3 regions of the Erwinia sp. 2186 genome follow, and region 1 is predicted to be linked to each of the others. Evidence: predicted binding sites of a transcription regulator. Region 1 holds the regulator's gene; each other region holds the start of a gene.
What was found. Region 1 encodes ArgR, which controls arginine synthesis, uptake and breakdown. Its sites were predicted from a motif close to ANTGAATAAAAATACANT; they were not measured.
Positions count from the first base shown of each region.

Region 2: a site for ArgR is predicted at 1,967-1,984, ahead of argA (amino-acid N-acetyltransferase). Genes of this name have one in related genera too.
Region 3: a site for ArgR is predicted at 2,102-2,119, ahead of argC (N-acetyl-gamma-glutamyl-phosphate reductase). Genes of this name have one in related genera too.

Region 1 is NZ_CM173824.1:522,730-527,344, forward strand. Features, by position in the region: gene ACXKZG_RS02470 (NAD-dependent succinate-semialdehyde dehydrogenase) at 1-926, shown strand, start outside; gene ACXKZG_RS02475 (barstar family protein) at 979-1,242, shown strand; gene yhcN (peroxide/acid stress response protein YhcN) at 1,401-1,670, opposite strand; gene yhcN (peroxide/acid stress response protein YhcN) at 1,785-2,048, opposite strand; gene argR (transcriptional regulator ArgR) at 2,486-2,956, opposite strand; gene mdh (malate dehydrogenase) at 3,392-4,327, shown strand; gene degS (outer membrane-stress sensor serine endopeptidase DegS) at 4,378-4,615, opposite strand, start outside.
Region 2 is NZ_CM173824.1:1,041,145-1,045,759, forward strand. Features, by position in the region: gene recD (exodeoxyribonuclease V subunit alpha) at 1-534, shown strand, start outside; gene argA (amino-acid N-acetyltransferase) at 588-1,934, opposite strand; gene amiC (N-acetylmuramoyl-L-alanine amidase AmiC) at 2,171-3,424, shown strand; tRNA gene ACXKZG_RS04795 (tRNA-Met) at 3,537-3,613, opposite strand; tRNA gene ACXKZG_RS04800 (tRNA-Met) at 3,681-3,757, opposite strand; tRNA gene ACXKZG_RS04805 (tRNA-Met) at 3,823-3,899, opposite strand; gene mltA (murein transglycosylase A) at 4,105-4,615, shown strand, end outside.
Region 3 is NZ_CM173824.1:4,728,843-4,733,457, reverse strand. Features, by position in the region: gene ppc (phosphoenolpyruvate carboxylase) at 1-658, opposite strand, end outside; gene argE (acetylornithine deacetylase) at 904-2,055, opposite strand; gene argC (N-acetyl-gamma-glutamyl-phosphate reductase) at 2,236-3,240, shown strand; gene argB (acetylglutamate kinase) at 3,256-4,032, shown strand; gene ACXKZG_RS22015 (argininosuccinate synthase) at 4,059-4,615, shown strand, end outside.

The DNA.
Region 1 (4,615 bases):
CCGGCATTATCAAACCCGCCAACAACACCCCACTTTCAGCCTTTGCGCTGCTGGCACTGGCGAAGAAAGCCGGTGTACCCGATGGAGTTCTCAATGCTGTCGCGGGCGACACCCATGCAATCAGCGATGCCATTATGGCCAGCAAGGCGGTTCGGAAGATCTCGTTTACCGGCTCGACCGCCGTCGGCAAGCTGTTGATGCGGAATGCCGCAGAGACGATGAAAAAGGTCTCGATGGAACTGGGCGGTAACGCACCCTATATCGTGTTTGACGATGCCGATATTGATGCCGCGGTGAAAGGCGCCATCGTCAATAAATTCCGTAACGCTGGCCAGGTTTGCGTCAGCGTGAACCGCTTCTATATCCACAACCGCGTTTATGACCGCTTCGTCAGCCAGCTGGCTGATGAGGTGAAAAAACTGAAGGTCGGTAATGGCATGGAAGAAGGGGTGATCGTCGGGCCGCTAATAGAGGCTTCTGCGCTGGAGAAAGTGGAAGAACACGTCAAGGATGCGGTCGCCCACGGAGGCAAGATTGTTACTGGCGGTGCCCGCCATGTTCTGGGTGGCAATTTCTGGCAGCCCACGGTGATAGCCGAAGCCAATGAGAAGATGAAGCTGGCAAAAGAAGAGACCTTCGGCCCCGTCGCAGCCTGCTTCCGCTTTGATGAGGAAGACGAGGTTATTCGTCGGGCAAATGATACCGAGTTCGGGCTGGCTGCGTATTTCTATACGCAAAACCTTCAGCGTGTGTTCCGCGTGTCGGCGGCACTGGAGAGTGGCATGGTCGGCATAAACGAGTGTGCTGTCTCGACGGAACTGGCACCTTTCGGCGGCGTAAAAGAATCAGGCCTTGGACGTGAAGGTTCGGTGCTGGGACTGGAAGAGTTTTTAGAAGTGAAAGCCCTGCATATTGGGGGACTGTAACTCACCGGGCGGCAGTATGCCGCCCAACCGTGGGCCTCGTGGAGCGGCTAGCATGAGAACAGAGATTTTTGATTTTGATGAAATTGTCGATCAGGCACACTTCTACCGCCAGTTCAGCGAACGGTTTGCGCTGGCCGATCTGAATGTGAAGGATTTGGACAGCTTATGGGACGCGGTGACGCTGTTGCCATTACCCCTGGAAATTGAATTTGTACATTTGGGGAGCGGACAGAAGCGGCGTTATGGCGCGTTAATCCTGCTGTTTGATGAAGCAGAAGAGGAGCTAGAAGGGCAGCTCCGATTTAACGTTCGCTAGTCAGCAGAAACAAAAAGGGCCCCGACAAGCGGGGCCAAAGGGTTCGTCATACTGACGAGGAATGTCTTACAGTAGCAGTGACAAGCCAGCGAGAGGGATTCGCGCGTTCGACAACACGCAGGTGCTGGCACCTTCTAATTTTTTGTACTTATCAGAATTTATTTATACAGCTCTGCGGTGGCGTGGTAGTTGCCATCGTTACGCGCTTCGATCACACGATAAGAGCTGGCACCTTGCTGATCCGCTTTCTGAGAAAGCTCATGACGGATATCGGTTGGCGCGCCATCAACACCACTGACACTAATGGTGCCCATTGACTGCAGGTTCTGCTCGCTTGCCTGCTGGTCAGTTATCAGGTGAGCGGCGCTGGCGCCGAAAGAAAGAACTGAGGCCAGGCCGAGTACTGCGATTGCTAATTTGGTTTTCATGTTAGATGCTCCAGATAGGGTTGAGCGGTAACCGAAAGGGCTAAAAAGCGTTTATTATTCTTGGGGATACCGTTTTTTTTAGTCGTTAATACCGTATTGCCGGGTAATCTTTGCTTATTTGTACAGCTCTGCAGTCGCGTGGTAGTTACCGTTGTTGTACGCCTCGATAACACGGTAAGCACTTGCGCCCTGAGCGTCAGCTTTCGCATTCAGCTGCTGGCGGATGTCCATCGGTGAACCGGCAACGCCGCTTACGGAGATGGTGCCAACTGATTGCAGATTTTGCGCCTGATCCGCGTTAACAGATTCAGCTGCAAAAGCACCAAAAGAGAGAGCAGAAAGAACGGTTACAGCCGCAACAGTAGTTTTAATGTTCATGATTATTTCCTCGTAGTATGTTTTTATCTTTTTGTTTAGTGTGATTGTCATCACGAAAACAAGTATAGATCTAATAACGTAAAAAATTAATAGCGTGCTAATAATGTTTTGTTGGGATACTTTAACCGAAAACTGCATTTTAATAACCAGACGTTATAAAAAACGCTTATAAGTTGCCCTATCCATGTTAAATACATGTAAAAACACAGGGATATGTGACTTTAGCCATTCGTGCGCTTATTTGTGGTGGATCACACCATGAGACGAGAGTATCTGGTTTTTCTGCCTGACATGTCGCCCGCGAGGCAGTGCATCATGCTGAATAGTGAGGCGTGGAAGGTCAGAAAAGCAAAAGCCGGCAGGCGCCGGCTCTAAGAAAAGATGATGATACGGGGTGGTTAGCCTTAGGTTAAAAATCAGGCGTTAATTGCTGCTGCTTATAACTCTTGCTCGAAGAGGATCAGGATCGCTTCGAACAGCTGCTTTACCGTAAAGGCGCGGGCAGGGGTAATAAAGATGGTGTCATCGCCAGCAATGGTGCCAAGGATCCCTTCAGCTTTGCCGAGGGAATCCAGCAGGCGAGCGATAAGCTGCGCGGCACCTGGACTGGTATGGATTACCACCAACGCATCGTTGTAGTCGATATCCAGCACGAGGTTTTTAAGCGGGCTGGTGGTGGTCGGCACGCCCAGTTCCGCAGGCAGGCAATAGACCATTTCCATCTTGGCGTTGCGTGTGCGCACGGCACCAAACTTGGTCAACATGCGGGAGACTTTAGACTGATTGATATTGTCGAAGCCATCTTCCTGTAAAGCGGCGACGATCTCGCCCTGCGAGCTGAACTTCTCTTCCTTCAATAAAGCCTTAAAGGCTTTAATCAGGTCTTCCTGTTTTGATGGGTTACGCATAGGCTTCCGCTTAAGAGTCAGAAATAAAGGGGATTCCCTGATGGGACTGGCGGTGATTATGCAATTAAATGAATGGTTATGCAATAAGGCAGGGTGTTTTATGCGGGGGAGCGGTGAAGGGGTGACAGTATGCCAAACTTTTGATGGAAAAAAAATGCCCGCTCAGACAAGGATGTAGCGCAAAAAGTAAACGATTTGTTATTAAATTGATGTTGTTCTGCTTAGCGCTAAGGGTGTAATGTAAGGCCGAATCGTGCTGTTTGTCGCTGGCTACGAGCGGCCTTGCACCCTATGCGGTTAATCATTTGCTTCAGCGGTTTTGGGCGTGAGTGCTCAGATCGACATGAAAGCAATCGCAAAGCGCTAAAGGCTGGACTATGTTCATAACCAGATGGACTCACAGCACTTTACGCTCACTATAATAAGGAGTTCAGGATGAAAGTTGCAGTTCTCGGCGCAGCTGGCGGTATTGGCCAGGCTCTCGCACTTCTGCTAAAAACCCAGCTTCCGGCGGGTTCCGACCTCTCTCTGTACGACATCGCTCCCGTTACGCCTGGCGTAGCTGTTGATTTGAGCCATATCCCTACCGCAGTCAATATCAAAGGTTTCTGTGGCGAAGACGCAACGCCGGCGCTGAAAGGCGCTGACGTGGTCCTGATCTCCGCTGGCGTGGCGCGTAAGCCAGGCATGGATCGCTCCGATCTGTTCAATGTTAACGCCGGTATTGTTCGTAATCTGATTGAACAGGTTGCCAGCACCTGCCCTAAGGCGTTGATAGGTATCATCACTAACCCGGTTAACACCACGGTCGCGATTGCTGCGGAAGTGCTGAAAAAAGCCGGCGTTTACGATAAAAACAAACTGTTTGGCGTTACCACGCTGGATATCATCCGTTCCAACACCTTCGTCGCTGAGCTGAAAGGCAAAAATCCTGCCGAGCTGAACATCCCGGTAGTGGGTGGACACTCAGGCGTGACTATCTTGCCTCTGCTCTCCCAGATCCCAGGCGTCAGCTTCTCTGAACAGGAAGTGGCCGATCTGACGAAACGTATCCAGAACGCGGGTACCGAAGTGGTTGAGGCGAAAGCAGGTGGCGGATCCGCGACGCTGTCGATGGGCCAGGCTGCGGCCAAATTCGGTCTGTCGCTGGTACGCGCTCTGAACGGTGAAAGCAACGTTGTGGAATGTGCTTACGTTGAGGGAGATGGCGCGCATGCTCGCTTCTTCTCACAACCGCTGCTGCTGGGTAAAAACGGCATCGTTGAGCGCAAGCCAATCGGCACGCTGAGCGCTTTTGAGCAGAAGTCGTTGGACGGCATGTTGGATACGCTGAAGAAAGACATTACGTTGGGCGAAGAATTCGTTAAATAAGCCTGCTACAGGGCCAGCGCTGTCTGGCCCTGCATTCCATCACTTCCCGCTTAATTCCCCGGATATTCCAGCACGGTAATCGGCAGCGTCATTTTTTGATCGTTGCGAATGATATCCACGTCAATGACGGTTCCCGGTCGAATCTCCGCAACCTGATCCATTGTTTCCACCGCCGAAATAGCCGGTTTATGGTTCACGTTGGTGATCACATCATTGATTTGCAGACCCGCTTTGGCTGCCGGGCCTCCCTGAGAAACATTGGTCACCACAATGCCCTGAATATGATCC
Region 2 (4,615 bases), 520 kb from region 1:
GATGCGTTTAGCCGTTTCCAGCTGCTTTGCGCGCTGCGCGAAGGGCCGTTTGGGGTGATGGGGCTGAATGAACGCATTGAGGTCTCGCTGCAAAAAGCGGGCTTGATCCGTCGTTCACCGGGCGCGGCGAATAAATGGTATCCCGGCCGGCCGGTGATGATTGCCCGCAACGACAGTGCGTTGGGGCTGTTTAACGGCGACATTGGTATTGCGATGCTGGATGAGGAACAGGCGCTGAAGGTGTTCTTCCCACTGCCTGACGGCAGCATCAAAGCCGTACAGCCCAGCCGACTGCCGCCGCACGATACTGCCTATGCGATGACGGTGCATAAATCGCAGGGATCCGAATTCGATCACACCGTGCTGGTGCTGCCTAATCAGTTCACGCCGGTGCTGACCCGCGAGCTGGTTTACACCGCCATCACCCGCGCGAAATTACGATTAACGCTGTATGCGGAGCAAAACGTGTTAAACAGCGCGGTGAAAATGCGCACCTTGAGGCGCAGCGGGCTGGTCGAACGGCTTACCGAATAATCGGGCTGAGATGAGACGTTAAAAAGGGGCGATAAATCGCCCCTTTTTGGTCTTCAGGAGAAGAGACGCGCGTGGCGCAGATCGGCCATCAGCACTTTTGAGCGGCGCTGATAGTTGTACATCAGCTTTTTACTTTCCGGCAGCAGTTCGATATCGACCGGCGTAAAGCCGCGTTCCTGGAACCAGTGAATGCTGCGGGTGGTCAGCACGAAGAGTTTCTTCAGCCCCATCTGACGCGCCTGCAGTGCCACGCGTTCCAGCAAGGCTTCACCGCGCGAGGAACTGCGGTAATCAGGATGCACCGCCACACAGGCCATCTCGCCAATCGCTTCTTCCGGGAACGGATAGAGCGCGGCGCAGCCGATCGTCAGGTTATCGCGCTCAATGATGGTGAACTTATCAATTTCCATCTCCAGCTGCTCGCGTGAGCGACGAACCAGAATTCCCTGCTGCTCCAGCGGACGGATCAACTCCAGAATGCCGCCGATATCATTAATGGTGGCACGGCGGATCTGCTCGGCACTTTCCATCACGATCTGCGTACCGATACCATCACGTGAGAACAGTTCCTGTAACAGCGCGCCGTCTTCCTGGTAGCTGATCAAATGGCTACGACGCACGCCGCTGCGGCAGGCTTTAACCGCACCACGCAGAAAACGCACGGTGCCGGACAGGTAGTCATCGCGCGTTTCCAACTCTTCAATGCGCTGCTGGGCATCATTCGGGAACAGCTCGGAGATGATATTGCCTTCATCATTGGTCACGCCCTGTTCGGAGCAGAAACCAATCATCTTCTCGGCTTTCAGCTTGATGGCCAACTGCGTCGCCACTTCTTCAGAGGTCAGGTTGAAGCTCTCGCCGGTGACGGAAACCGCAACCGGCCCCATCAGCACGATCGCGCCGCTGTCCAGCTGACGGTGAATCGCTTCCTCATCGATACGACGAATACGGCCGCTATGGCAGTAATCCACGCCATCATCCACGCCTAACGGCTGGGCAATAATAAAGTTGCCGCTGACCACATTAATATGCGCACCCTGCAACGGGGTATTGTTCAGGCTCATCGACAGGCGGGCGGTAATATCCAGCTGTAAACGGCCTGCGGCCTGCTTAACCAGCTCAAGGGATTGCGCATCGGTGACACGGGTATGCTTGTGATAAATCGGCTCCAGCTGGTGTTCAGCCAGGTTAGCGTCTATCTGCGGCCGGGCGCCATACACCACTACCAGGCGAATGCCCAGGCTGTGCAGCAGGCCAATATCATTGACGATGCTTGAGAAGTTCTCATGCTCGATGGCTTCACCACCCAACATAATGACAAACGTCTTACCACGGTGGGCATTGATATAGGGCACGGTATGACGAAAACCCTGAACCAGCTCGGTACTCCGTTCCTTCACGGCAAACCCTCTATGAATTATTATTCGCTAAAAGTGTATTTTTATTCTTTTATTGGCCGGGCGCAAGGGGCAATTTCTCAGTATTTTCTGGTTTCTTCCCCTGGCGGCCACGCTAATACGCTGCATTTTATCGCTTTTTCTGGGTGACACCGCCGGAGGGATTCGCTAAAGTTTTTGCACTTGGTAGTCATTTGGCTTTTTTTTAGACACAGTTCAGCAAACACCTCTGGAGTAGCATGTCCGATTTACCCTCACCTGGCCGTCGCCGGTGGTTAAAAAGCGCCGGCGCCGTCGTGCTGCTAAGCGTCAGCAAAGTAGGCCTGGCCGCCAGCAGCCACGTGGTGGCGATCCGCATCTGGCCGTCTTCAACCTATTCCCGCCTGACGCTGGAATCCAACCGCCCGGTGAAATATAAGCAGTTTGCGCTCAGTCATCCCGAACGCGTGGTGATTGATATTGCCAATATCCAGCTTAACCATGCGCTGAAAGGCGTCGGGAACCTGGTGCGCAGCGACGATCCCTACATTAAAAATGCCCGAGTGGGGCAGTTCGATGCCAATACCGTCCGGCTGGTGCTTGAGCTGAAGCAAAATGTGTCGCCAAAGATTTTCACCCTCGCGCCCGTCGCCGGGATCCGCGATCGCCTGGTGCTGGATCTCTATCCGGCAAAAGGCAGCAGTTACGATCATGCTGACGATCCGCTTCTGGCGTTACTGGAAGATTACAACAAAGGCGATCTGGAAAAGAGCCAGCCTGCAGCGGCGGCTTTGCCGGGCAAGGCGGGTCGGGATCGGCCGATTGTGATCATGCTCGATCCGGGACACGGCGGTGAAGACTCGGGGGCAATCGGCAAACATAAAACCCGCGAAAAAGACATCGTGCTGAAGATTGCCAGACGACTGAAGGTGTTGATCGACAAGCAGCCCAATATGCGGGCCTATATGACGCGCAACGAAGATGTCTTTATTCCACTAAAAGTCAGGGTGGCCAAAGCGCGCAAACAGCGTGCCGATCTGTTTATCTCCATCCATGCCGATGCCTTCACCAGCCGTGCGGCACGCGGATCGTCGGTATTTGCGCTCTCGACCAAAGGCGCGACCAGCACTGCGGCACGTTTTCTGGCGCAAACGCAGAATGAATCAGACCTGATTGGCGGCGTCAGCATGAGCGGCGATCGCTATCTTGATCACACCATGTTCGATATGGTGCAGAGCCTGACCATCAACGACAGCCTGAAATTTGGTAAAGAGGTGCTGTCCCGCATCGGTAAGGTGAACCATTTACATAAGCGAACCGTCGACCAGGCGGGCTTTGCCGTGCTGAAAGCGCCCGACATCCCATCGATTCTGGTGGAAACGGCGTTTATCAGTAATTTAGAAGAAGAGCGAAAGCTGCGGACGACGCGTTATCAGCATCAGGTAGCGGAATCTATTCTGGCGGGGATCAAAGCGTACTTCGCCAGTGGCGCAAGCCTGGCACCCAGAAAATAATCGGGATTGTGGGGCGGGGTGCTGCTCGCCCGGCATAAAGCGGACAGGCAAATCCATTGCGGGGAATTTGGCGGAGGCCAGAAACAAAAAAACACCCGTTAAGGTGTTAAGTTGGTTGCGGGAGCCGGATTTGAACCGACGACCTTCGGGTTATGAGCCCGACGAGCTACCAGGCTGCTCCATCCCGCGTCCGTAGTGTACTACTGTTGCTTCCGTCACAACAGGTCTTTCTTTTACTGCTTTCTCCGAAGAGAAATGGTTGCGGGAGCCAGATTTGAACTGACGACCTTCGGGTTATGAGCCCGACGAGCTACCAGGCTGCTCCATCCCGCGTCCGATATACTGTTGCTTCCATCACAACAGGTCTTGCTGTTCACAGAACATTCTCCGAAGAGAAATGGTTGCGGGAGCCAGATTTGAACTGACGACCTTCGGGTTATGAGCCCGACGAGCTACCAGGCTGCTCCATCCCGCGTCTGTGGAAGCGCACTATACGCTGTAGGAGTTTTGATGCAACCCCTTTCTGCAATAAAGTCATCAAAATAGCGCTTACTGCTCACTTCTTCTGCATTTGCCTTATTCTCGTACAGCAACCGATGAACTTTACCGTTGAGCCGTTTAATTCTCCCGGTGCCTTTGCTATCTTCGGCGAGGAATTCCGCATAGAGGGCAGTGAAATAATGAAAGGATGTTGGGCGAAGTTTGCAGTAACAGGGGCGTTGCTTGCCCTGCTGGCGGGATGTTCCTCAAAACCGACCGATCGTGGCCAGCAGTATAAAGACGGAAAGCTGGACGAGCCGCTCGGACTGGTCAATCAGCCGAATGCGAAAGGGCGTCCGGTGAATGGCAAAGACTTCAGCGATCAGGTCAGCGAAATTCAGTACGCGTCGCCGGCGATGTATTCCCGCCAGACCGGCACCTACGGTTCGATTAAAGCCTGGCTGATGGCGGGCGGCGACACGCGCCAGCTGCGCCAGTTTGGTCTGGATGCCTATCAGATGGAAGGCACCGATAACTATGGCAACGTGCAGTTCACCGGTTACTACACGCCGGTGCTGCAGGCCCGTTACACGCGCCAGGGCGAGTTCCAGTATCCTTTATACAGAATGCCTGCGCGTGCTAAAGGCGGACGCCTGCCAAGCCGTGCGGACATTTATAGCGGCGCGCTGGGCGATCGCTACATCGTTGGCT
Region 3 (4,615 bases), 710 kb from region 1:
AGTTAGGCACGCCTTCCCACAGGCTGTTTTCGACCACGGCGAAGCCCCATTTGGCTTCATCAACCGGGGAAGGGCGGTATTTACGTATTTCATCGGTATGCCAGGCCTGAGCAACCAGCTGGCGCAGGCGGCGCATGATCTGCGATCGGTCGTAATCAGAAAGATCGTTGTGATCGAGCTGCTTCAGGCAGCTGTTCACTTCAACCAGTTTGTGGATCAAGGTACGACGGGTGATTTCCGTCGGGTGGGCAGTCAGCACCAGCTCCAGTGAAAGCGATTCGATGGCTTCACGGATCGAGGCTTCGGTCAGATGAGGTTGCTGCTTCAGGCGATCGAAGACTTTGGTCAGCATTTCCGGGTGATTGGCCCCTTCACCCTTCGGGGAAATCGTATGGTACTGCTCGGCAACGTTAGTCAGATTCAAAAACTGGCTGAAGGCGCGTGCAACAGGCAGCAGCTCATCATTCGACAGGTTTTGCAGCGTTGACAGCAATTCTTTACGGTGGGCGTCATTTCCCGCACGTGATGACTTCGAGAGTTTGCGGATGGTTTCCACCCGCTCAAGGATGTTCTCTCCAAGTGCATCCTTAATCGTATCCCCGAGCAGTTTGCCGAGCATACTGACATTACTTCGCATTGCGGAATATTGTTCGTTCATATGACCCCTGACACCCTTCTTGTTTTTGTCACTTTATTTCACCGTTGCCGGCATAACTTTGCCTTTTATCTAGCCACGTTCGTTACCATTCGTCAAATGACTTAAATCTGGCGGCTTCAGCGGCTAAATGTCGGTAATTTATGAAATTTAATTACAGGCAAGTGAGATAAGTTATTCTTATCATGAAAGACGGAACAAATCAGGGGCAACACGCTGTTTCAGCAGTGAATTGCCCCAAATGTGATTTAGTGGTGGCAAAAATGCTGCACAACCTGAGCGATCAATTCACGGGTGGGTTTAATAAATGCGGTGTCGATATATTCGTCCGGTTGGTGCGCCTGATTGATCGATCCCGGGCCCAAAACCAGCGTTGGGCACAGCGTCTGAATGAACGGCGCTTCGGTACAGTAGTTCACCACTTCGGTTTCGGTTCCCAGTAATTTCTCCACTACCTGCACCAGCTGATGGTTGCGCGGACATTCGTAGCCTGGAATGGGCGGATGCAATTCACCAATCGTCACCCGGCCTGGCCAGCGTTCACTCACCGGAGCCAGCGCATCATTCAGCAAACCTTCCAGATCCTGCAGTGACAGGCCCGGTAACGGACGAATATCCATATACATCTCACAGCAGGCACAGATGCGGTTTGGCGCATCGCCGCCGTTGATGTAGCCGAAGTTCATGGTCGGATACGGGATGGCAAAGCCATCATGGTGATAGCGCTCTTTCAACGTATTACGCAGGCCCATCAGGTGAGTGATGGACTCATGCATCAGCTCAATCGCATTGACGCCACGCGCCGGATCGCTTGAGTGACCCGACTGGCCCTGAATGCGGATCGACTGAGATAAATGGCCTTTATGAGCCCGCACCGGTTTCAGTGAGGTGGGCTCACCAATAATCGCGCAGTCCGGGCGGATGGTGGTGTTTTCAGAGAAATACTGCGCGCCGGCCATGGTGGTTTCTTCATCGGCGGTGGCGAGGATGTAGAGCGGCTTTTCCAGTTTGGTCACGTCAACATCACGCAGAGTATCTAAAATAAAGGCAAAGAAGCCTTTCATGTCGGCGGTGCCCAGACCGTAGAGCTTGTTGTCATGCTCGGTCAGGGTGAACGGATCGCGCGTCCAGCGCCCATCGTCGAACGGGACGGTATCGGTATGACCGGCGAGCAGCAGGCCGCCCGCGCCGTTTCCGGTTCTGGCCAGCATATTGAATTTGTGGCGCGTGCCGGGCACCGGTTGCACTTCAACGCTGAAGCCAAGGTCACGGAACCAGCCTGCCAGCAAATTGATTAAAGTTTCATTACTCTGATCGATGGCAATATCGGTTGCGCTGATCGACGGTGTGGCAATCAACTCACGGTATAACTCGATAAAAGGGGGTAATTTTGTCTTCACTGTTGCCATTCCTTGAGTTAGGATAGTGTCATATTCATGCATTAATAGTGAATAAAAATACATTAACGGCGTACGGATGGAAACCACAAATTGCTCCATCGTCCAGCGCCGCTCGCGTGGGAAGACAGCGAAAATTCGCTGCAGCCCGGAAATTTGAGACCAGAAAAAGGTGTCAGTCTGATGTTGAATACGCTGATTGTTGGTGCTAGTGGTTATGCTGGCGTAGAGCTTGCGACTTACCTGAATCGTCATCCACAGGTGAACATAACCGCTTTGGCGGTTTCAGCGCAAAGCCCGGACGCAGGAAAATTACTTTCCGATCTTCATCCGCAGCTGAAAGGCATCCTTGATATGCCGCTGCAGCCCTTGAGCAGCGCCTCGCAGTATGCCGATAAAGTGGACGTCGTTTTTCTGGCGACCGCTCACGAAGTCAGCCATGACCTTGCGCCAGAGTTCCTCGCCGCGGGTTGTGTGGTATTCGATCTCTCCGCTGCTTTCCGCGTGAACGATCAAAGCTTCTTCACAGACTACTACGGCTTCCCGCATCAGCATCAGGACTGGCTGGAAAAAGCGGTATATGGTCTGGCCGAATGGCAGCATGACAAAATTAAAGAAGCGCAGCTGATTGCGGTGCCGGGTTGCTATCCTACCGCTGCCCAGTTGGCCTTAAAGCCGCTGGTCGAAGCGGGCCTGCTGAACGATGCGCAATGGCCGGTGATCAACGCCACCAGCGGCGTGAGCGGAGCAGGGCGCAAAGCGGCGGTCGGCACCAGCTTCTGTGAAGTGAGCCTGCAGCCGTACGGTATTTTCACCCATCGTCATCACCCAGAAATCGAAGCGCACCTCGGTGTGCCGGTGATCTTCACCCCGCATCTGGGCAACTTCCCGCGCGGTATTCTGGCAACCACCACCTGCCGGTTAAAAGCAGGTGTGACGTCTGACGACGTGGCAGAAGCGTTCCATAATGCCTATCACGATAAGCCATTGGTGCGTGTTTACGACAAAGGCGTGCCGTCAATTAAGGGTGTTGTTGGTCTGCCATTCTGCGACATCGGTTTTGCGGTGAGGGGTGAACACCTGATTGTCGTGTCGGCAGAAGACAACCTGTTGAAAGGCGCCTCCTCGCAGGCAGTGCAATGCCTGAATATTCGTTTCGGCTTCCCGGAAACGCAGTCACTTATTTAATCGGTGAAGAAGATTATGACGACTCCTTTAATTATTAAACTCGGTGGCGTGCTGCTGGATAGCGAAGAAGCGCTGGAGCGCCTGTTTGGCGCGCTGGTGGCCTACCGGGCTGAGCATCAGCGTCCACTGCTGATTGTGCACGGCGGTGGCTGCCTGGTGGATGAGCTGATGAGCAAGCTCTCGCTGCCGGTGAAAAAGAAAAATGGCCTGCGCGTCACGCCTGCGGATCAGATCGACATTATTACCGGCGCCCTGGCGGGAACCGCAAACAAAACCCTGCTGGCCTGGTCGAAAAAGCACGGCATCGAGGCAGTTGGCCTCTGCCTGGGCGACGGCAGCAGCGTTAACGTGGAAGCCTTCGACGAAGAACTCGGCCACGTGGGTCTGGCCACGCCAGGTTCGCCGATGTTAATTAATACTCTGCTGACCGCCGGTTTCCTGCCAGTGATCAGTTCCATCGGCATCACTCAGGATGGTAAGTTAATGAACGTCAACGCCGACCAGGCTGCGACCGCATTGGCGGCCACCCTGGGTGCCGATTTAATCCTGCTGTCGGATGTCAGTGGCATCCTCGACGGCCAGGGACAGCGTATCGAAGAGATGACCGCCGCCAAAGCTGAGAAGTTGATTGCTGAAGGCGTGATCACCGACGGTATGATTGTCAAAGTCAATGCAGCCCTGGACGCTGCCCGCACGCTGGGCCGTCCGGTAGATATCGCCAGCTGGCGTCATGCTGAGCAGCTGCCGACCCTATTTAACGGCGTGTCAATTGGCACCCGGATCCTCGCTTAATCAGAAACGGATTCAAGGAAAAGACAATGCAAGACAAGAGCATCAAAAAAATCGTTCTGGCTTACTCCGGTGGTCTGGATACCTCCGCCATCATTCCATGGCTGAAAGAGAACTACGGCGGCTGTGAAGTGGTCGCATTTGTGGCTGATATCGGTCAGGAACGTGGCGATCTTGAAGGCGTTGAGCAGAAAGCTCTGCAGTCAGGCGCGTCCGAATGTCACGTTGTCGATCTGCGTGAAGAATTCATCAGCGAATACGTTTACCCCGTGCTGCAGACCGGTGCGTTGTACGAAGGCACCTATCTGCTGGGCACCTCGATGGCGCGTCCAATCATCGCTAAAGCGCAGGTTGAGCTGGCGTTGAAAGTGGGTGCCGATGCGCTGTGCCACGGTGCGACCGGTAAGGGTAACGACCAGGTGCGTTTCGAAACCACCTATACCGCGCTGGCACCACAGCTGAAAGTGGTTGCGCCATGGCGTGAGTGGAACCTGCGTTCCCGTGAAGCCCTGCTGGACTACCTGAAAGAGCGCAACATCCCAACCACCGCCTCTCTGGAAAAGATCTACAGCCGTGATGAAAACGC